One region of the Frankia sp. CgKIO3 genome, then DNA from elsewhere that is predicted to be linked to it. Evidence: predicted binding sites of a transcription regulator. Region 1 holds the regulator's gene; the other holds the start of a gene.
What was found. Region 1 encodes LexA, which represses DNA repair genes until DNA is damaged. Its sites were predicted from a motif close to CGAACNNNNGTTCG; they were not measured.

Region 1 (10,819 bases):
GGCCCGGCGGATTTCATGCCGATCGCCGTGGCCGCGGGCCTCGTCCATCAGGTGGACCAGTGGGTGCTGCGGATGGCCGTGACCGAGGCGCGCACCTGGCATCGGATGGCGGTCGGGACGCCGATCCGCCCGCCCCGGTTGTGGGTGAACATCGATGGCCGCCAGCTTGCCAGCCTCGCCTTCGCGGCCGAGGTCGACCGGCTCGTCTCGGGCCGGGTGCTGCCGGCCGGGGCGATCGGCCTCGAGTTCAGCGAGCAGACCCTCGGGCTCGCCGCGCCGATGGTGCCCCGGTTGCTGACCCGGCTGCGTGCCCTCGGGGTGGCGATCGCGGTCGGGTCCTTCGGCACGTGGCTGGGCTCGCTGGCCGTGCTCGACCAGTTGCCGCTGAACCTCGTCAAGATTGACGGCCTGTTCCTGCGGGCGACCATGAAGGACCTCGAGGGTGAGGCCGTGCTCGCGGCCATCGTCCGGCTCGCCCACCAGCGCGGCCTGCCCGTCGTCGCCGACGATGTCGACACCGCGCGCCTGGCGTCCCGGGTGGTAGATCTTGGCTGCGATCGCGCCATCGGACCGGTGTTCTGTCCGCCGGTGCCGGTGGAGGACGCTCGGATGATCGCCCTCGGGCGCGGCCGGCCCGACCGCTGGTACAAGCCGTCGCATTCCGACGACCGGATGCGGGAGTGGGCGCGGGCCGCCGCCGGCTGACGCCGCCGCGGGAGCCCGGTCGTCAGGTGCCGAGCGGCGTCCCCCGTACGATCGGCGACGTGCGGGACGAACTGGGGTTGCGATTCGTCAAGGGCCACGGGACGGGCAACGACTTCGTCCTCCTGCCGGATCCCGACGGGGACCTCGACCTCACCGCGGGCCTGGTGCGCGCGCTGTGCGACCGGCGGACCGGCATCGGGGGCGACGGGGTGCTGCGGGTGGTGCTCTGCGCCGCGGTTCCCGAGGCGGCCGGTCTGGCCGGCCGGGCGCGCTGGTTCATGGACTACCGCAATGCTGACGGTTCGATTGCCGAGATGTGCGGCAACGGCGCCCGGGTGTTCGCCCGCTACCTCGTCGACGCCGGATACGCCCAGCCGGGACGGTTCCACGTCGCGACCCGCGCCGGGCTGCGGCTCGTCGAGGTCGCGGTGGACGGTGACGTCACGGTCGACATGGGACCGCCGCGGATCATCGACGGACCCGGGGCCCCGGTCACCGTCGCCGATCGTGCCTTCACCGCGACCGCGGTCTCGATGGGTAATCCGCACGCGGTCTGCTTCGCCGACGACCTGGACGTCGCCGGGCTGCGTCGGCTCGACCTGACCCGACCACCGTCGTTCTCCCCGGTCGACTTCCCGGACGGGGTGAACGTGGAGATCGTCGTCGCCCGGCCGGGTGGGGTGGCGATGCGGGTGTTCGAACGTGGGGTCGGGGAGACCGCGTCCTGCGGCACCGGTGCCTGCGCGGTCGCGGTGGCCTGGGCGGCCCGGCGAGGTGCTTGGCCGGGGGGTGCGCCGGTCGAGGTCGAGGTGGATGTGCCCGGCGGCGGCCTGGTCGTGATCTGGCAGCCGGAGACCGTGCTGTTGCGAGGGCCCGCCGAGCTGGTCTTCGACGGCGTGCTGCGCCGTGCGGAGGTCCACGACCCGGTCGGGTGAGGTGTCCGTTTCCTACAAGACCCGGCCCGTCTGCCGGCCCTACGGTGCCCTCATGCCACCATCGTTCACCCTGACCGGTGTGATCGTCGCTGATATGGCCCGGTCCCTGGCGTTCTACCGCCGGCTCGGCCTCGACCTGCCCGCCGGGGCCGACGCCCAGCCGCACGTCGAGGTGCAGCTGCCCGGCGGTCTACGCCTCGCGTTCGACAGCGAGGCGACCATCCGATCCTTTGATCCGCACTGGTCGGCGGGTACCGGCTCGCCGCGGGTCGGGCTGGCCTTCGCCTGCGACACGCCGGACGAGGTCGACGAGGTCTACGCCGACCTCGTCGGCGCCGGTCACGCCGGCCACCTTCCGCCCTGGGACGCCTTCTGGGGCCAGCGGTACGCGGTCGTGCTCGATCCAGACGGCAACCACGTCGACCTCTACGCCCCACTGCCCGTAGTGGCCGCGATATCCGCGATATCCGCTACCGAGACGTCCAGTTCGTCCTGAACGTTGGCAGTTCGGATGAGACGGGTCGGCGGAACTCCGGCGAGCGCGCGTACCTCCCGGGCGAGGTGCGCCTGGTCGGCGTAGCCGGCCTCGGCCGCCACGACCGCGAACGGGATGCCGGCCCGCGCCGCGTGCAGGGCGTCCTGTATCCGGAGGATCCTGGCGAGCGTCTTCGGGCCATATCCGAAGACGCGCCGGCAGCGACGCAGCAGCTGGCGTTCGCTCAGCCCGACTATGCGCGCGAGGTCGTCCACGGGCGCCCGGGCGCGGGCACCCGCCAGAACGGCGGGAACCAACCGGTCCACGAGCGCCGGGTGAACGGGCCGGGCGGCGATCGACGACTCGAATGCGACCAGGGGATCAGCGGCTATGGCGAGCCGCTCGGCGAGTCGCTGCGCCGGTCCGTCGCCCCACAGGTCGGCGAGCGGGATGCGTTGGTCGCGCAGTTCGTCCGCGGCCACTCCGAGGTGGGATGGTCCAGAGCCCGAGTCGAAGCGGAGCCCGACGTGCCGCACGCCTGGTGCCCAGCGCACCAGCTTCGCCGCCGTGTCCGGCCCCGCGACGATCAGATTGGCGTCGGAACTCCAGATGATGTCCATGCATCCGTCCGGCAACACCCGCCGGCTGCACACCAAGTCTGTGTGCCCGGTGCCCTCCGAGGGCCCGGTGCTGTCCGGACGCCGGTCCGCCGTCGTCCGTGTGGTGTCCGGGGGAGTCGGGCGGCCCGAGCTGTCCCAGATCGTCGCGGCGAGGCGGCGGGCCCGTCTCTCGTGGTACTCGTGGTACACGGCGCAGACGCTACGCCGGCGGAGCGGCAAAACGGTTCGCGATCGACGTGGTGGCGTGGGACCCTGGTTGGCGACGGGATTCGCCGGGAAACGAGGGGGGACGCGCCACGAGCGTGGCAGGGTCTTCCGGACCGGCGGATCCTCCTCGGGCCACCGGGTCGTGGGGCCCGGCCGGAGCAAGCGGCACGGAATGATCGCGGAATGGTGCGGTAACGGGCCGCGTTGAGAACGGATGGTATGACACTTCCTGCTGACGCCTTCGATGCGTCCACTCTCGACAGATCCCTCATCAAGCTGACTGGCGCCGATCCGTCTTACCTGCCGAACTTCTTCGACGATTCTGGGGACGGTTTCGACCTGGAGGATCGCGCCGCGTTGCGGCGGGTTCCCGGTCTCGCCACCGAGCTCGACGACGTCACCGAGGTCGAGTACCGGCAGCTGCGGCTGGAGCGTGTCGTCCTCATCGGCGTATGGACGTCGGGTTCCCTGCGGTCGGCCGAGAGCTCCATGGCGGAGCTCGCGGCGCTCGCCACGACCGCCGGTTCGGTGGTGCTCGACGCGCTCGTGCAGCGCCGCGATCGGCCGGATGCCGCGACCTACGTCGGTTCGGGCAAGGCGCGCGAGCTCGCCGAGGTCGTCGCGGCGACCGGCGCGGACACGGTGGTCTGCGATGGCGAACTCACCCCGGGTCAGCTGCGGCAGCTGGAGGAGGTCGTCAAGGTAAAGGTCATCGACCGGACGGCCCTCATCCTGGACATCTTCGCCCAGCACGCGACCTCTCGAGAGGGCAAGGCCCAGGTCGAGCTCGCGCAGTTGCAGTACATGCTGCCCCGGCTGCGTGGGTGGGGTGAGTCGATGTCGCGGGCTGCGGCCAGCGGCGGCGGCCGGGCGCCCATCGGTACCCGTGGTCCCGGTGAGACGAAGATCGAGACCGACCGTCGGCGGCTGCGGGCCAGGATGGCGCGGTTGCGCCGCGAGCTCGCCGCGATGACGACCGTGCGGGAGACCAAGCGTTCCGCCCGGCGGCGGGGCGAGGTCCCCAGCGTGGCGATCGCCGGTTACACCAACGCCGGTAAGTCGTCGCTGCTCAACCGGCTGACCGGCGCGGGTGTCCTAGTCGAGGACGCGCTGTTCGCCACCCTCGATCCGACCGTGCGGCGGGCGACCCTGCCGGACGGCCGGGCCTTCACCCTGACCGACACCGTCGGATTCGTCCGGCATCTGCCGCATCAGATTGTCGAGGCGTTCCGCTCGACGCTGGAAGAGGTCGCCGATGCCGATCTCATCCTGCACGTTGTGGACGGATCATCGCCGGATCCGGCCGCGCAGATCTCCGCCGTGCGCGAGGTTCTCAACGACATCGACGCGGGCGGTGTTCCCGAGCTGATCGTCGTCAACAAGGTGGACGCCGTGGAGCCGACGGTCGTCGCGGGGCTGCGCCAGCTCGCCCCAGACGCCGTGTTCGTCTCGGCACGCACGGGCGAGGGGCTGGCCGCGCTGGTCGACGCGCTCTGTGCCCGGGTGCCGCATCCCGACGTGGAGATGCGCGTGCTCGTGCCCTACAGCCGGGGCGACCTGGTCTCCCGGGTGCACGCGAACGGCGAGGTGCTCACGCTGGAGCACACCGAGACCGGTACCCGGCTGTCCGCCCGGGTCTCCCCGGGACTCGCGGCGGAGCTGCACGCCTACCGGGCCTGAGCCCAGGAGCGATCAAACGTGAGGCAACCCGGCCGGCCACCCGATGGGCGGCCGGCCGATCCACGTCAAACCCTGCGGAGCACAGCCACGATCCGGCCGAGGATGGTCGCATCCTCACCGGCGATGTCGGCGAAGGCCGGGTTCTCCGGATGTAGCCAGATCTTGCCGTCCCGAACCCGCAGGCGCTTGACCGTCGCCTCCCCGTCGATCATTGCGGCGACGATCTCCCCGTTGTCCGCGACCGGCTGCTGGCGGACGACCACCCAGTCACCGTCGCAGATCGCCGCATTGATCATCGAGTCGCCGACGACTCGGAGCAGGAACAGAGTGCCCTCGCCGACGATCTCCCTGGGTAGCGGGAAGACGTCCTCGACCGCCTGCTCGGCCAGGATCGGGCCACCGGCGGCGATTCGGCCCAGCACCGGCACGTAGGCGGCGTCCGACTTGCTTCCTTCGGTGGTGCCCGGCGCCGCCTCACCGACGATGGGAATCGTGCCCGCCACCGTCGTCGCACCCGCGTCCGCATCCGCGCGCCGCCGGGGGTGCTCGACGGTCAGCACCTCCATCGCTCTCGGGCGGTTCGGGTCCCGCCGCAGGTAGCCCTTCTCCTCGAGCACCTTGAGCTGGTGAGCCACACTACTGGTGCTGGTGAGGCCGACCGCCTCACCGATCTCCCGCACGCTGGGCGGATATCCGCGCCGCTCCACCGCGGCCCGGATGACCTCTAGCACCTTGCGCTGCCGGGGGGTCAGGCCCGCGTCCGCGGGGCCTTCGGGAAAGGCTCGCACGTTGCCGCGGGTTCCGCCCCGGCGCGTACCCCTGCCTTGGCTAGTCATCGCTTACCGCTCTCCTCGTCGCGTTTTTCTTCCGCCGTGCGGCCACCGGCCGGCCGGTGGCCGCACGGCGGACCGTCCCGCTCCGGAAGCCGTCACCCACCGACTCGCCGCCGTCCGTGACCGAGGGAAACCGCCCGGTTCACACCCGATCGACTCGACGGTAACCGGCGGGTCGCAGAATCTCAAACGTCTGTTCGAGCGTGTTCCTGGCGGTTTCCGGTTCCCGATGCGACAATCGACCACGCGTTCGATCGAACGAAGGTTCGATCTTCGGCGTTCGGTGTCGTCGGAACGGGAGGATGCCATGGGATCCGCACACAGGGCGCGGGTCGTCGACCTGTCGACGGCCAGGGACCGGGCGGGTCGCCGGCCGGCGGGATACCCGCCGGGTCGCCCGCCCGCACCCCCGCCGCTCCGGCTGACCCGGCGGGGTCGGGTGGTGGTGGTATCGATTGTCGTGGCGGTCGTCGTGGCGGTAGCAATCATGATCATGCCTGGGGTGTCGATCGCCGGGCCGGATGCCGCGGAGGCGCCGCGGCGCCATCTGGTCGTGCCGGGGGAGACGTTGTGGGCGGTGGCGGTGGCGCTCGACGAGAGCGCCGACACCCGGGTCGTGGTGGACCGGCTGATGCGGCTGAACCACCTGCGGTCGCCGCTGATCACCCCGGGCCAGTCGTTACTCCTTCCCTGACGCCCGACTTCCCCGGCTTCCCGGGTCCACGAGTGTCTCGGCGCGGGGGCTCGCGCGCCGTCGTCTTTCGTCCACGTGCGGTGCCGTTGCGGTGCGGACCACACGGACCATACGGGGGTGCTGCCCCCATCTCTGGGGCCGTGCGCTACCGTGGACACAACATCTGGTGCTTACCGGGGTGTAAGTCATCCACAGGTTGTTCCACAGGTCTTCCACGGGGAGCTGGCGGTCCATCCACAAGGTGGTCCGTCCGGCGTGGATGCCGGGTCCTCAACGGTGTCCCGTCGTCCCCGGTCCGGGGCGGTCGGCTCCGGCGCGGGCGAAGGAGGCGTAGCGCGTGCGGTGCCCGTTCTGCCGGCATCCGGACAGTCGCGTCGTCGACAGTCGGGAGGCCGAGGAGGGTTCGGCGATCCGCCGCAGGCGGTCCTGCCTGTCCTGCGGTCGCCGGTTCACTACGATGGAGGAGGCATCCCTTCAGGTTCGCAAGCGCAGCGGGGCGGCCGAGCCGTTCAGCCGGGTCAAGGTCATCGCCGGTGTCCGCAAGGCCTGCCAGGGCCGGCCGGTGCGGGATGATGATCTCGCGCTTCTGGCGCAGCGGGTAGAGGATGCCGTCCGCTCGTCGGGGTCGGCGGAGGTGCCCGCGGAGGCGATCGGCCGGGCGATCCTCGATCCGCTCCGTGAGCTCGACGAGGTGGCTTATCTCCGCTTCGCCTCGGTGTATCTGGCCTTCGAGTCGTTGACCGACTTCGAATCCGCGATCGTCGCGTTGCGCTCCGAGGCCGCCGGACCTCCCACCACGCGGGATGGACCAGCTCGACCGGTCCCGCGCGGCGCCGGCGAGGCATCGACGGTGACCGGCACCCAGCAGGTGCATAGCAGGTAGGGCCGGGACCACTCGGCCGGAAGTGTCCTACATCGCCCTGGTTCGCCGTGCCGGCCCGGTCCCGCCGGGGCGACGGGTGACATCCCGCGTCGCGGCCGTGCGAGGACCGCGGACCTCCTGGACGGCACACCTGCGGCCCGGCTCGACCTGGCTGGTGCCGTTCGTCATGCGTGTGCGCCGTGCGCGTGCTCGTCCCCGCGGGCACCGCCGTGCGCCGAGGCCCGGCCCCGCACCGTCCCGACGTCCGCTGGCGGCGGCCCGGGGCGGGGATGCCCACAACACATTGTTGAAGGTTGAAGCTGACGAGTGAAGACAAGGAGCGTCATGACCGACAGCCGCGGCACGAAGCCGAGCAGGTCAGCGGCGAAAGCGAGTGGGTTGAAGATCCAGCGGTCACGCACCACCGCCGGCGTCCACCCGTACGACGAGGTCACCTGGGAGTCCCGGGACGTCGTCATGACCAACTGGCGGGACGGCTCGGTCAACTTCGAGCAGCGGGGAGTGGAGTTCCCGCAGTTCTGGTCGGTGAACGCCTCCAACATTGTTACCAGCAAGTACTTCCGCGGGGCGCCCGGCACGCCGGGCCGGGAGTGGTCGCTGCGGCAGTTGATCGACCGGGTCGTGCACGCCTACGGCGCGGCTGGCCGCGAGCACGGCTACTTCGCCTCGGGCACCGACGCCGAGATCTTCGAGTACGAACTGGCCTGGATGCTGCTCCACCAGGTCTTCAGCTTCAACTCGCCGGTCTGGTTCAACGTGGGAACCCCCGCGCCGCAGCAGGTCTCGGCGTGCCAGCCCTATGACGCCCTCGTCAGCACGCCGTCCGGTCTGGTTCCCATCGGCGCCCTGGTGGAGGCGGACGCGGTGGGGACGAAGGTCTTCGACGCGCACGGTCTGACCCAGGTGATCGCGACCAAGTCCAACGGCGTCAAGGACGTCCTGCGGATCTGGACGAAGGCCGGTCACGCGCTCGACGTCACCACCGATCATCTGGTGTGGCGGAGCACCTCCGCGGGTGCCGGGGCCTTCGTTCCCGCCGGCACGCTGCGGGCCGGGGACACCCTCGAGTGGCATCGCACCATCGCCCCTGGCGAGGGTGAGATCACCTCACGGGAGATCGCCGAGGCGGCGCTCGCGGGCCGGCTGCAGGTGGACGGTTTTGTTGGTCGGTACGCCGGTACGAACGCCTCGCTGACCATCGAGGCGATGACTGTGCCGACCCGGCTGTATGACGCTCCGCTGCCCGTTGTCGCGGCCTATCTGCGCAGCCTGTTCCAGGCCGATGGCTACGTGTCCCGCCGGGAGCGCTCGACGTTGATCGGGCTGGACATGATCAGCGAGGGCCTCATTCGCGGGGTGCAGGGCCTGCTCGCCCGGTTCGGCATCTTCGCGCGGGTACGCCGCGAGGCGGATCCGCGACCCGACCGCCACGACCTCTGGAGCCTGGGCATTCAGAACGCCGGTGACCGGCGGACATTCGCGGACGAGATCGGCTTCCTCGACCCGGTGAAGGCCGCGAAGCTGGAGGCGTCGTTCGATCAGCCCGGCCGGGCCGCGGAGCCGGTGAAGCGGTTGCAGATCGAGCGCATTGAGCCGCGCGGGCCGATGCCGGTCTACGACATCCAGACCGACAGCGGCGAGTACCTCTCCGCCGGCCTACGTGTGCACAACTGCTTCATCCTCTCCGTGGACGACACCATGGAGTCGATCCTGAACTGGTACCGGGAAGAGGGGATGATCTTCAAGGGGGGTTCCGGGGCCGGGCTCAACCTGTCCCGCATCCGGTCCTCGAAGGAGCTGCTGTCCTCCGGGGGCACCGCGTCCGGGCCGGTGAGCTTCATGCGCGGCGCCGATGCCTCGGCGGGTACGATCAAATCGGGTGGCGCGACCCGGCGGGCGGCGAAGATGGTCGTGCTCGACGTCGATCATCCCGACATCGTCGAGTTCGTGGAGACGAAGGCCCGGGAAGAAGACAAGATCCGGGCGTTGCGGGACGCGGGCTTCGACATGGATCTCGGCGGGCGCGACATCGCCTCCGTGCAGTACCAGAACGCCAACAACTCCGTCCGGGTGACCGACGAGTTCATGCGGGCGGTCGTCGACGGCGGCGGCTTCGACCTGCGGGCCCGCCTCGACGGCCGCGTCCTGGAGACGGTGGACGCCCGCGGGCTGTTCCACACGATCGCCGAGGCCGCGTGGGCCTGCGCCGATCCCGGCATCCAATACGACGGAACGATCAACGACTGGCATACCTGCCCCGAGAGCGGCCGGATCAGCGCCTCCAACCCGTGCAGCGAGTACGTGCACCTGGACAACTCCAGCTGCAACCTGGCCTCGCTGAACCTGCTGAAGTTCCTGCGCCCGGACCGCAGCTTCGACGCCGAGGCGTTCGTCGCGGCGGTCGAGCTGATCATTACCGCGATGGACATCTCGATCTGCTTCGCCGACTTCCCGACGCCGGAGATCACCAGGGTCAGCCGGGCCTACCGACAGCTCGGCATCGGCTACGCTAACCTCGGTGCCCTGCTGATGGCCAGCGCCCGGGCCTACGACTCGGACGGCGGCCGGGCGCTGGCCGCATCGATTACCTCGCTGATGACGGCCACCGCCTACCGGCGCTCCGCCGAGCTCGCCGGGATCGTCGGCGCCTACGACGGCTTCGCCCGCAACGCGGGCGCGCACCGGCGGGTGGTGCGCAAGCATGCCGCCGCGAACGACGCGGTGCGTAGCGTGCACGCCGAGGACTCCCGGGTCCTCGCCGCCGCGTCCCGGGAATGGGCCCGGGCGCAGACCGTCGGTGAGAAGCACGGATGGCGCAACGCGCAGGCCAGCCTGCTCGCCCCGACGGGCACGATCGGTCTGGCGATGGACTGCGACACCACCGGCATCGAGCCGGACCTCGCCCTGGTGAAGATGAAGAAGCTGGTCGGCGGCGCCAGCATGAAGATTGTGAACCAGACGGTCCCGGCGGCCCTGCAGGCGCTTGGTTACCCCGAGGAGACCATCGAGGCGATCGTCGAGTACATCGCCGAGCACGGGCACGTCATCGACGCTCCCGGCCTGCGTCCAGAGCACTACGAGGTGTTCGACTGCGCCATCGGGGACCGCGCGATCTCCCCGATGGGCCATGTCCGCATGATGGCCGCGGTACAGCCGTTCCTCTCCGGCGCGATCTCGAAGACGGTGAACATGCCCTCGACCGCCACGGTCGCCGACGTCGAGCAGAGCTACCTGGAAGGGTGGCGGCTGGGTCTGAAGGCCCTCGCCATCTACCGGGACAACTGCAAGGTCGGCCAGCCGCTGACCGACGTCAAGGGGGCGAAGCAGGCCGCCGAGCTGGCCGCCACCCCAGCTGGCACGGGAGACGGGGCCGGCGCGGGAGACGGGGCCGGGACCGCCGGCTCCGCCGGGCCCGCCCCGGTGGAGGTCGAGTACCGGCCGGTGCGCCGCCGGCTGCCGAAGACCCGCCCGTCGCGGACGGTGTCCTTCTCCGTCGGGGGTGCCGAGGGTTATCTGACCGCCGGCTCCTACCCGGACGACGGCCTCGGTGAGGTCTTCATCAAGATGTCGAAGCAGGGGTCCACCCTGGCGGGCGTGATGGACGCGTTCGCGATCGCCATCTCGATCGGCCTGCAGTACGGCGTGCCGCTGGAGGCGTACGTCAGCAAGTTCATCAACATGCGGTTCGAGCCGGCCGGGATGACCGACGACCCGGACGTGCGGATCGCCCAGTCGATCATGGATTATCTGTTCCGTCGCCTCGCGCTCGACTATCTCGACGCCGATC
Region 2 (10,819 bases), on a different contig from region 1:
CGTGACATGCCCTGCCGGGGACACGCCCTCGGTTGATTTTGTATCCGCTGCGCCCGTGGTCGAGCTGGACCGGCCATACAGCCAGCAGCGCTGGTCGCTGATGCTCCCGCATCGTGATCGGCTCATCCACATAGCCCGTAGGCGGTTGCCGAGCAAGGCCGACGCGGAGGACTGTGTACACGAGGCATTCATCCGCGCCGCCGGATTTCGGGATCTCGACGCGAGCCGGATCGGGCAGTTTCTGACGACGACGGTGCTACGTCTGTGTATTGATCATCATAGAGCTCGTCAGCGCGCGGAGCGGGCGGTCGTACGCGGCTATCTGCAGCCGTGGGAGCCGGCCCCGGACGACGCCGTCTGCGACCGTGCGGAAGCCCGCTGGCTGCTGGCCCGGGCCGGGGCACTGCAGGGCCGGGAGCGTGAGGTGATCATGGCTCGGGCGGCCGGGAAGAGTACCCGGGAGGCGGCCGTGGATCTGGAGATCAGTCTCAAGGCTGCCGAGGGAGCGTTCACCCGCGGACGTGCCCGTCTCATTTCCTTCTCTCGGAACTGATGCTCTCGGAACTGATGCTCCGCAGCCGCAGGCCCCGCGGGGTCGGGTGGAAACCGGCGCGCTCCAGGGCGGCACCCAGGGTGCTGCCGACGATCGTCTGGCCGTCCGCCTTCTCCACCGTGAGCCTGCCGAGCCGGCCGTCCCGCACGGCGCGGGCCAACGCCTCCACCGCCGGGGCCACCCGATGGTCGTTCTCGGTCCATGACAGCAGGGAACGGCCCCCGCGTTCCACGTAGAGGATGAGTTCCCCGTCGATGATGACGACCATCGCGCTCGCCTTGCGCCCCGGCCGGTGGCCGGCGGCGCCGTCCGCGTCATCCCCCGGTCGGGTCGGCCAGGGCAGCGCGGCACCGAACGGGTTGGCCGGATCGGCCGCGGCCAGGACGACGGCCTGCGCGGACGATGAGCTCGGTGGGCCGGCCGCCGGCTGCGCCCAGGCCGGGGCGGCCTCGGCGTCCCGCTGTGCCGCGGCGATGGAGCGCAGCCGATCGACCGCTCCCGGGACGGCGAACTGGGCCGCCGACGAAGTAGCCCCGGCGGGCGCGGGCGGCGTCCTCGAAGGCGCTGAGGACCCGGTAGACCCCGGCGAACCCGCCCGGGTGCCGCTCGCTGGTCACCGCGCCGCGGGTGACGATGCCGTGGCGCTCGAGTAGCGCCTCGGCCAGCGCGTGGGCGCGCCGGGTCGGATCGGTGTCCCGCTCGGGCAGCAGCGACCAGCGGCCGGCGGCCGTCGGGGGGCCGGTCCGCCGCGGTATCGCCGGCCGTCCGTACCGTGCCGCCCGGGGACGGGGGATGGCGGCGGAACCCAGCAGGGCGCGCAGCGGGGCGAGAGTGTCGTTGGTCACCCGCCCCGCCCAGACAAGATCCCAGAGCGCGGTGGCGAGCGCCGTGTCGTCGAGCGAGCCCATCCGGTCGGACAGCGCCCGGAAGAACAGGGCCGCCCCGCCGGTGAGCGCGTCGAGAATCGCGGTGTGCAGTGGACCCGAGGCGATCTCCGGGTCGGGCGGAGACAGCAGCAGGGGCGCGGTGTCGGCGAGGACCAGGGTCAACCAGCCGCCGTCCCCGGGCAGCCCGCCGGCGCCCGCCCAGTGCACCTCGCCGGCGGAACACAGCTCGTCGAGCATCGCCGGTGAGTAGTCGGCGACGCGGGCCGGGAGGACGAGCTGTTCCCACGCGCTCGCCGGGATCAGCGCGCCCTGCAGCTGCTCGACGGCGCGCAGCACGCCGTCCACCCCCCGGCCACGTCCGCTGGTGACCGACTGCCAAGCCGGTAGGAAGGCACCGAGGACCCGGGGCGGCACCGCCTCGACCTCCTTGCGCAGGGCGGCCAGGCTGCGTCGTCGCAGCGCGCGCAGCACGCCCGCGTCGCACCACTGCTCACCGCCGCGGTCGGGATGCAGCTCGCCGCGGACGAGGCGGCCGCCGCGGACCAGCCCGTCCAGGACACCGGCGACCACCGCCGTGCCCAGCCCCAGCCGGGCGGCCGGTTCCTCGGTGTCGAACGGTCCGTGGGTATGGGCATAGCGGGAGATCAGGTCTCCGAGAGGGTCACGCACCGGTTCGGTGAAGGCGTCGGGAACTCCCACCGGCAGCGGTACGCCCAGGGCGTCGCGCAGCCGGCCGGCGTCCTCGATCGCGACCCACCGCTCCTCGCCGGCGATACGGACCCGCAGGGCCCGGCGGGTCTGTTCGAGCTCGGCGAGCCAGCCCAGGGTGGCACCCCGGGCGACCGCCTCCGCGGTGGTGAGGTCGCCGAGCATGCGCAGCAGGTCGGCCACCCCCTCGACATCGCGGGCGTGGCGGTCCGGGGCGAGCCGCGCGAGCTCCGTGGCGACCTGCGCGAGCGCCGCGGGATCGATCAGCTCCCGCAGGTCCGCCTCGCCGAGGAGTTCGGCCAGCAGGGAGCTGTCCAGTGACAGCACCTGCGCCCGGCGTTCGGCCAGCGGCGCGTCCCCGTCGTACATGAAGGCGGCGACGTAGCCGAACAGCAGGGCGGAGGCGCACGGAGACGGGGACGGCGTCTCCACCTCCACCACCCGCAGCGTGCGGGCCGACACCTCGCGCATCAGCTCCGCGAGCGCCGGAACGTCGAACACGTCCTGCAGGCACTCCCGCATGGTCTCCAGCACGACGGGGAAGCTGGCGAACGTCGCGGCGACGGACAGCAGCTGTGCGCTGCGCTGGCGCTGCTGCCACAGCGGGGTCCGTCGCCCCGGGGTCCGGCGGGGCAGCAGCAGGGCCCGCCCGGCACACTCGCGGAACCGGCTGGCGAACAGGGCGCTGCTCCCGATCTCCGCCCGCACGATCGCGTCGATCTCGTCCGGCTCGAACAGCGCGAGATCGGCGCCGGGCGGCTCGGCGGCATCCGGGATCCGGGCGACGATGCCGTCGTCGGTGTGCATGATCTGGACGTCGACCCCGTACCGCTCGCGCAGCCGGGCGCCCAGGGCGAGCGCCCCGGGCGAGCGCCCCGGGTGCGTTCACCGGAGCACCGAACGGGGAGTGCACCGCCAGGCGCCAGTCGCCGATCTCATCCCGGAAACGCTCCACGACGATCGTCCGATCGTCACTGAGACGGCCGACGGCCGCCTTCTGCTCGTCGAGGTAGCGCAGCAGGTTGGCGGTGGCCCGATCGTCGAGGCCGGCGGCCCGGACACGGTCGGCCGCCGCCTGCGCCGGCAACCTGGTGATCTCGCGCAGGAACGCGCCGAGCGCGCGGCCGAGTTCGGCGGGTCGGCCTGGGGCGTCGCCATGCCAGAAGGGGAGCCGACCGGGCCGTCCCGGAGCCGGCGTCACCAGGACCCGGTCGGCGGTGATCTCCTCGATGCTCCAGCTGGATGAGCCGAGGAGCACCACGTCGCCGACCCGCGACTCGTAGACCATCTCCTCGTCGAGTTCCCCGACCCGGCTGGAGCGCTCCCCGACGAGGAAGACGCCGAACATGCCCCGGTCGGGAATGGTGCCTCTGCTGGTCACGGCGAGCCGCTGGGCGCCCGGGCGGGCGGTGAGGATCCCGGTGACGCGGTCCCAGGTGATGCGGGGGCGCAGTTCGGCGAACGCGTCGGAGGGGTAGCGGCCGGCGAGCATGTCCAGGACCGCCTCGAAGGCGGAGGCCGGCAGCGTCGCGAACGTCGCGGTGCGTCGGACCAGCGCGCCGAGCTCGTCGACGTGCCAGTCCTCCATCGCCGTCATTGCCACGATCTGCTGGGCCAGCACGTCGAAGGGGTTGCGCGGGTACCGCAGCCGCTCGATCGCCCCCGAGCGCATCCGCTCGGCGACCACGGCGCATTCGAGCAGGTCGCTGCGATGCTTCGGGATGATGACGCCGCGACTGGTGGCGCCGACCTGGTGGCCCGCGCGGCCGGTGCGCTGCATCCCGGCGGCGACGCTCGGCGGGGACCCGATCTGCACGACCAGGTCGACGGCTCCCATGTCGATGCCGAGTTCCAGGCTGGAGGTCGCGACGACCGCGGGCAGCCGGCCAGCCTTGAGATCTTCCTCGATTCCGGCCCGTTGCTCCCGGCTCACGCTGCCGTGGTGGGCCCGCGCGATCTCCGGCCACGCCGTGCCGCCGCCCTGACCCGAGGCGCCCATCAACGCCGCGGGTGACGTCCGGCTGGCTTCCCCCGGCCCGTCCCCGGCCACGGATTCGCCCGCGGCGGTGGCCGCGGCGAGCCGTTCGGCGTACAGCTCGTTCAGCCGGGCGCAGAGCCGCTCCGCGAGCCGGCGCGAGTTGGCGAAGACGATGCTGGCGGAATGGGCCAGCACGAGGTCGAGGACATGCTGCTCGACCGCCGGCCAGATCGACGCTCGGTGCGGTGCGGAGGCCGCCGAGCCGTCCGGGGACCCGTCGAGGAGCTGTCCGCCGAGCCGGGTCATGTCCTCGACCGGCACCACGACGTCGATCTGGAGGGTCTTGGCCGCGGGCGGGCGGACCACCGCCACCGGGGCCGTTCCGCCCAGAAAGCGGGCGACCTCCTCGACCGGCCGCACCGTGGCGGACAGGCCGATCCGCTGGGCCGGGGTGTCCAACAGGGCGTCCAGACGCTCCAGGCTCAGCGCGAGGTGGGCGCCACGCTTGGTGCCCGCCACCGCGTGGACCTCGTCGACGATCACCGTCCGGACGCCGCGCAGCGACTCCCGCGCGGCACTGGTGAGGATGAGGAAGAGCGACTCCGGGGTGGTGATCAGGACGTCGGGGGGCCGGGCGCCGAAACCGCGCCGTTCGGCGGCGGGGGTGTCGCCCGACCGCAGACCCACGGTCACGTCCGGCTGGGGTAGACCGAGCCGTTGCGCGGCGGAGCGTATCCCCGCGAGCGGCGCCCGCAGGTTCCGTTCGACGTCGATGGCCAGCGCCTTGAGCGGGCTGACGTAGAGCACCCGGCAGCGCCGGGTGGGCTCGGCCGGCGGCGCCGAGCGGGCCAGCGTGTCCAGCGACCACAGGAAGGCGGCCAGCGTTTTCCCCGAACCCGTGGGTGCGACGACCAGCGCGTTGCCGCCGGTGCGAATCGCCTCCCACGCGCCCCGCTGGGCGGGGGTCGCGGCGGTGAAGGCCGCGCCGAACCAGCTCCGGGTCGGGGCGGAGAACGCCGTGAGCGGATCCGGCGGATCGGGGGAAGCGAAGCTGGGCACGTTGACCAGTCTGCGTCGAGGGACCGACAACTTTCCGCCGGTGTGGTTCAGGCCGGGCCCGCCGTGGGGCCCGGCCTCGACCCGGTCGTGGTTCCCGCGACCGTGGTTCCCCCCCCGACCGTGGTTCCGCCGGTGGGAACCCCAACCGGGGACCCCCGGCGGGGATCCCCGACCAGGACCCCCTTGGGTGGTCCCGTCCCGTCCGGACGGTGCACACTGGCGAAGTGCGGTTGACCGAGTTCTGGGCGAAGATGAACACATGGTTCGGTTCCGCGTACGCAGAGTCGTTTGCGCGTGATCATGTGTTGTCCGGTCTCGGTGGCGCGACGGTCGAGGTGGCCCTGGCCCGTGGTGACGACGCCAAGGCCGTCTGGCGAACCGTGTGCGAGGAGTTCGATGTGCCGGCGCGGGAGCGCTGAGCCACCGTCCGGTGTGTCGTCGGGTCATCGAACGCATGTTCGTCTAGAGTCGTCCCTGTGCGGCTACTTGTCCACAGATCATCCTCGACCCTCGAAACTGTCGGACCCACGGCCTAACGTCATTCTCGTGGCCAAGACTCGACGACCTCAGCATGGAGTAACTCCAATGGCAGGACTCGACCGTGAGAAGGCGTTGGATAACGCCTTGGCGCAGATCGACAAGCAGTTCGGCAAGGGATCGGTCATGCGGTTGGGGGACGACACCAGGCCGCCGATCCAGGCCATCCCCACCGGTTCGATTGCTCTGGATGTCGCGCTCGGCATTGGCGGGCTGCCGCGGGGGCGCATCATTGAGATCTACGGCCCGGAGTCGTCCGGGAAGACGACCGTCGCCCTGCACGCGGTGGCGAACGCGCAGGCGGCCGGTGGTATCGCGGCGTTCATCGACGCCGAGCACGCGCTCGACCCCGAGTACGCGGGAAAGCTCGGCGTCGACACCGACGGTCTGCTGGTCTCCCAGCCGGATACCGGCGAGCAGGCGTTGGAGATCGCGGACATGCTCGTCCGGTCCGGCGCGCTGGACATCATCGTTATCGACTCGGTGGCCGCGCTGGTCCCGAGGGCCGAGATCGAGGGTGAGATGGGGGACAGCCACGTCGGCCTCCAGGCCCGCCTGATGTCCCAGGCCCTGCGCAAGATGACCGCGGCGCTGGCGAACTCCGGCACGACCGCGATCTTCATCAACCAGTTGCGCGAGAAGATCGGGGTGATGTTCGGCTCCCCGGAGACCACGACCGGTGGTAAGGCGCTGAAGTTCTATGCGTCGGTGCGCCTCGATGTCCGTCGTATCGAAACCCTCAAGGACGGCACGGAGGCCGTGGGTAACCGGACCCGCGTCAAGGTGGTGAAGAACAAGGTGGCGCCGCCGTTCCGGACCGCCGAATTCGACATCGTCTACGGAGGCGGTATCAGCCGGGAGGGTTCCCTGATCGACATGGGGGTCGAGCACGGTATTATTCGTAAGTCCGGTGCCTGGTACACCTACGACGGCGATCAGCTCGGCCAGGGCAAGGAGAACGCCCGGTCGTTTCTGCGGGACAACCCCGATCTGGCCAACGAGATCGAAAAGAAGATCAAGGAGAAGCTCGGCATCCTGCCCAGTCTCGAATCCGATGCCGTGGCGCCCGTCCCGGTCGATCTGTAGCCGATGGCAGGAGCAGATCCGGGGAATGTCGCGGCCGGTCCGTCGTTCGCCCGGACGGCCGTCGCGGCGGACGAAGAGCCGCGGCTGAAGGATCCGATCTCGGTCGCGCGGGAGATCTGTCTGCATCAGTTGGCGACCAGAGCGAGGAGCCGAGCAGAGCTTGCGGCGACCATGCGGCGACGAGGGGTCACCGATGAGATCGCCGGTGTGGTCCTCGACCGGTTGGCCGCCGTCGGTCTGATCGATGATGAGGCCTTCGCCGCCGCCTTCGTCTCCTCCGCTCGGGCCCGTCGTGGGCTGGGTAGGCAGGCCTTGGCCACAGAGCTGCGTAAGCGGGGAGTGGATCCGGACACCGTCGAGGCCGCCGTGGCGGTGGTCGGGGCGGACGACGAGGAGGAGGGCGCCCGCGAGCTCGTCCTTCGTCGGCTGCGGTCGATGGACCGCCTGCCCGAGCAGGGTCCGTACCCGAAGGCTCCTCGCCATGCTGACCCGAAAGGGCTATCCGGTCGAACTGGCGGTCCGGGTCGTGAGCGAGCAAGTCGCTCAGGGGCTCGACGGCGGAGGTCGGATGGCTTGGGTGGTCGATGGCGACGAAGACGACGGCTCGGTGTGAGTGGTGGGGAGATTGAGCCTGGGCCGTCAATGCGCCCTTATTTCTTGACCAGGGATTGTGCGAGACCTAGTCTTTCTTGAAAGGTGACAGGACTCCCGCGGCGACGCGGTCTTGATAGCTCGTCCAACTTCACACGGAGGCAGCCGCTGCGAGTGGGTGCCCGAAGACGGTATGCTCGCCGGCCGGTCGACGTTGGATTGGCCGGTTCGGGAGGCCGTCCGGGCTCCATATCGCAATGGCGCAATCCGCGTGCTGCCCCTCTACGGCTGTGATCGTGCCGAGACGAGGGTCCTTCACCGCTCCAGCCCGCCTGTGCGGGTCCGACGGAAGCGGAGGGAGCAGCGATGGAGGGCGTCCTCGTCGTCCTGTCGTCACTCGTACTTGCCGTCCTGAGCGTTCTGATCCTCGCCGTGGCGCGGTTGGTCCGGGCGACCGGGGTTGACAAGATACCCGACCCCGCTCCGGTGGTGTCCCGAACTCCGGCCGCCCGGGACGTGACCGGTCCGGCGGACGTGACCGGTCCGGCGGACGTGACGAGTCCGGCGGACTTCGACGAGGAGCCGACGGTCCGCGTCCTGCCCACGGTCCGGGAGGGTTCCGGCGCTCCGGCCACGACGGACGCCGACTCACCCGCCGATCGAGACGGCACCGCCGCGTGGACCGGGGGTTCGGCCGTGACCGCCGATCGCTCCGACGGCGGCCTCCGCGCGGCTCATGGTGGTAGCGCGGAGGAGGCGGCGCAGATTGTGGCCCGAGCCGAACGGGAGGCGGCGGAACGGTTGGCGCGGGCTGAGCGGGATGCCGCCGAGATCCGGCAACGCGGCGAGGAGGATGTCGCCCTACTGCGCGAGCGGATGCTCGCCGAGGCGGCAGTCGAAACCTCGCGGCTCCAGGCCGCGGCGAGAGAGTCCGTCCGCGCCGAGCAGGAGGCCGCCCGGACCGAGATCGCCGCGGCGCGGGCGGCGTTCGACGGTGAGCAGCAGGCCCGGCGGACGGAACTGCAGAGCCGGGAGGCTGCGCTAGCCACTCGGGAACAGCGCGTCGAGGACCGGATGGCCAGCATCGACGATCATAGTCGTCACCTGGCGGGCCGCGACCGCGACCTGCTCGACCGGGAGAACGACCTGGCCCGTCGGACGGCCGAGGTGGCCGACCTCGAACGTGCCCGTCATGCCGCGCTGGAGCAGGTGGCCGGGCTCACCGCCGGGCAGGCCAGGGGGGAGCTGATCGCCGTCATCGAGCAGGAGGCCCGGCGGGAGGCGGCGCTGATGGTCCGCGAGATCGAGGCCCGGGCTGAGGAGGAGAGTGAGGAACGCGCCCGCAGGATCGTGACCACCGCCATCCAACGGGTCGCGTCTGACCAGACCACCGAGTCCGTCGTGACGGTCCTGCATCTTCCCGGCGATGAGATGAAGGGCAGGATCATCGGGCGGGAGGGACGCAACATCCGGGCTTTCGAGTCCGTCACCGGGGTCAACGTGCTCATCGACGACACGCCCGAGGCGGTGCTGCTGAGCTGCTTCGATCCGGTGCGTCGCGAGGTCGGTCGCATCACGCTGGCGGCTCTGGTGTCCGACGGCCGGATCCATCCGCACCGCATCGAGGAGGAGCACGCCCGCGCCCAGCTCGAGGCGGCCGAGCGGTGCGTGCGGGCGGGCGAGGACGCCCTGCTCGAGACCGGCATTTCCGAGATGCACCCTGAGCTGGTCAATCTGCTGGGCCAGTTGCGTTACCGAACCAGCTACGGCCAGAACGTGCTCGCGCACCTGATCGAAAGCGCTCACCTCGCCGGAATCATGGCCGCCGAGCTGCGCATGCCGTTTCCACTTGCGAAACGAGCGGCTCTGCTGCACGACCTCGGCAAGGCTCTTACCCACGAGATCGAGGGCTCTCATGCGTTGATCGGGGCGGAGGTGGCCCGTCGCTACGGTGAGGACGAGGAGGTCGTGCACGCGATCGAGGCTCATCACAACGAGGTCGCACCCCGCTCGATCTGCGCGGTGCTGACCCAGGCCGCTGACCAGATCTCCGGTGGCCGGCCTGGCGCTCGCCGCGACAGCCTGGAGTCGTATGTGAAACGGCTCGAGCGCATCGAGCAGATCGCCGGTGACCGTCCGGGTGTCGACAAGGTGTTCGCCATGCAGGCCGGCCGGGAGGTGCGTGTCATGGTCGTGCCCGAGGAGGTCGACGATCTCGCCGCCCATCTGCTCGCCCGGGACGTCGCCAGGCAGATCGAGGAGGAGCTCACCTATCCGGGTCAGATCCGGGTGACCGTCGTGCGCGAGACCCGTGCGGTGGGCACCGCCCGCTGAGCCGGGATGCGGCCGCCGAGGCGGCGGTCCTGGCGGCGGTCCAGCCATCGGGCCAACAGCGACAGCAGCCCGTTGGTGACAATGTACATCACCGCCATGACGGTGTAGATGGGCAGGGCGTACCTGCTGCCCAGGTACTCGACCGCACTGCGTCCCGATCGCAGCAGCTCGCTGTAGGCGATGACGTAGCCCAGTGAGGTGTCCTTGAGCAACGTCACCAGCTGGCTCACCAGCGTCGGGCTCATCCGCCGGACCGCCTGGGGAAACTGGATGAGGCGGAAGATCTGGACCGGCCGCAGCCCGACCGCCGCCGCGGCCTCCGTCTGCCCCCGGTCGACCGACTGGATCCCGGCGCGGAAGATCTCGCTGAGCACCGCCCCGTTGTAGGCGGTCAGCCCGATGACCAGGGCCCAGAACGCCGAGAGCCGCCAGCCGAGCGCCGGCAGACCGAGGTAGGCGAACAGGATGAGCATCAGGACAGGCAGGCTGCGGAACAGCTCCACCAGCAGCGTGGCCGGGATGCGCACCGCCCGGCGCTGGGACAGCCGGGCCAGGGCGAGCAGGGTCCCCACCGCCGAGGCGAACAGCATCGCGGTCAGCGCGGCGCGCAACGTGTCGAGCAGCCCGTTCCACAGCAGGGTGCGCAGCGCCGGTTGATCGACGAAGACACTCCAGCGCTTGCCGTCGAGCTGGCCGGAGTCGGCGAGGCGGAGCACCGCCAGCGTGACCAGCCCGACGAGGACAGCGGCGGCCACCACACTCGCGATCAGGATGCGACGTCGACCACGCGGACCCGGTGGATCGGCCAGGATGATCTCGGTGCTCATCGCGCCCTCGCCACCCGTCGTTCGGCCAGGGACAGCCCGGCTGCCAGCACCGCGGTAAGGATCAGGTATGCCACCACACCGCCGAGCAGCACGACGATCACCGCATCCGGATTGACGGTCGTGAGCCGTTGGACCATGCCGGTCAGCTCCTCGACGCCGAACGCCGCGGCGATCGAGGTGTTGCGGATCAGCGCGCTCACCACGCTGCCCAGCGGTTGCAGCACGTTGCGGAATGCCTGCGGAAGGATGATCATTCGCA

Region 2: recA (recombinase RecA) is a predicted target of LexA. The motif match lies at 5,633-5,646, and genes of this name have one in related genera.

What each region holds. Positions count from the first base shown of each region.
Region 1 is NZ_CDWTMO010000037.1:3,688-14,506, forward strand. It holds gene AC08OJ_RS06665 (EAL domain-containing protein) at 1-705, shown strand, start outside; gene dapF (diaminopimelate epimerase) at 765-1,640, shown strand; gene AC08OJ_RS06675 (VOC family protein) at 1,693-2,136, shown strand; gene AC08OJ_RS06680 (helix-turn-helix domain-containing protein) at 2,067-2,735, opposite strand; gene hflX (GTPase HflX) at 3,162-4,622, shown strand; gene lexA (transcriptional repressor LexA) at 4,688-5,458, opposite strand; gene AC08OJ_RS06695 (LysM peptidoglycan-binding domain-containing protein) at 5,763-6,149, shown strand; gene nrdR (transcriptional regulator NrdR) at 6,487-7,032, shown strand; gene AC08OJ_RS06705 (vitamin B12-dependent ribonucleotide reductase) at 7,357-10,819, shown strand, end outside.
Region 2 is NZ_CDWTMO010000017.1:24,760-35,578, forward strand. It holds gene AC08OJ_RS03825 (RNA polymerase sigma factor) at 56-553, shown strand; partial or broken gene AC08OJ_RS03830 (ATP-dependent helicase) at 531-5,215, opposite strand; gene AC08OJ_RS03835 (DUF3046 domain-containing protein) at 5,410-5,604, shown strand; gene recA (recombinase RecA) at 5,771-6,808, shown strand; partial or broken gene AC08OJ_RS03845 (recombination regulator RecX) at 6,812-7,117, shown strand; gene AC08OJ_RS03850 (hypothetical protein) at 7,290-7,421, shown strand; gene rny (ribonuclease Y) at 7,766-9,733, shown strand; gene AC08OJ_RS03860 (amino acid ABC transporter permease) at 9,679-10,560, opposite strand; gene AC08OJ_RS03865 (amino acid ABC transporter permease) at 10,557-10,819, opposite strand, start outside.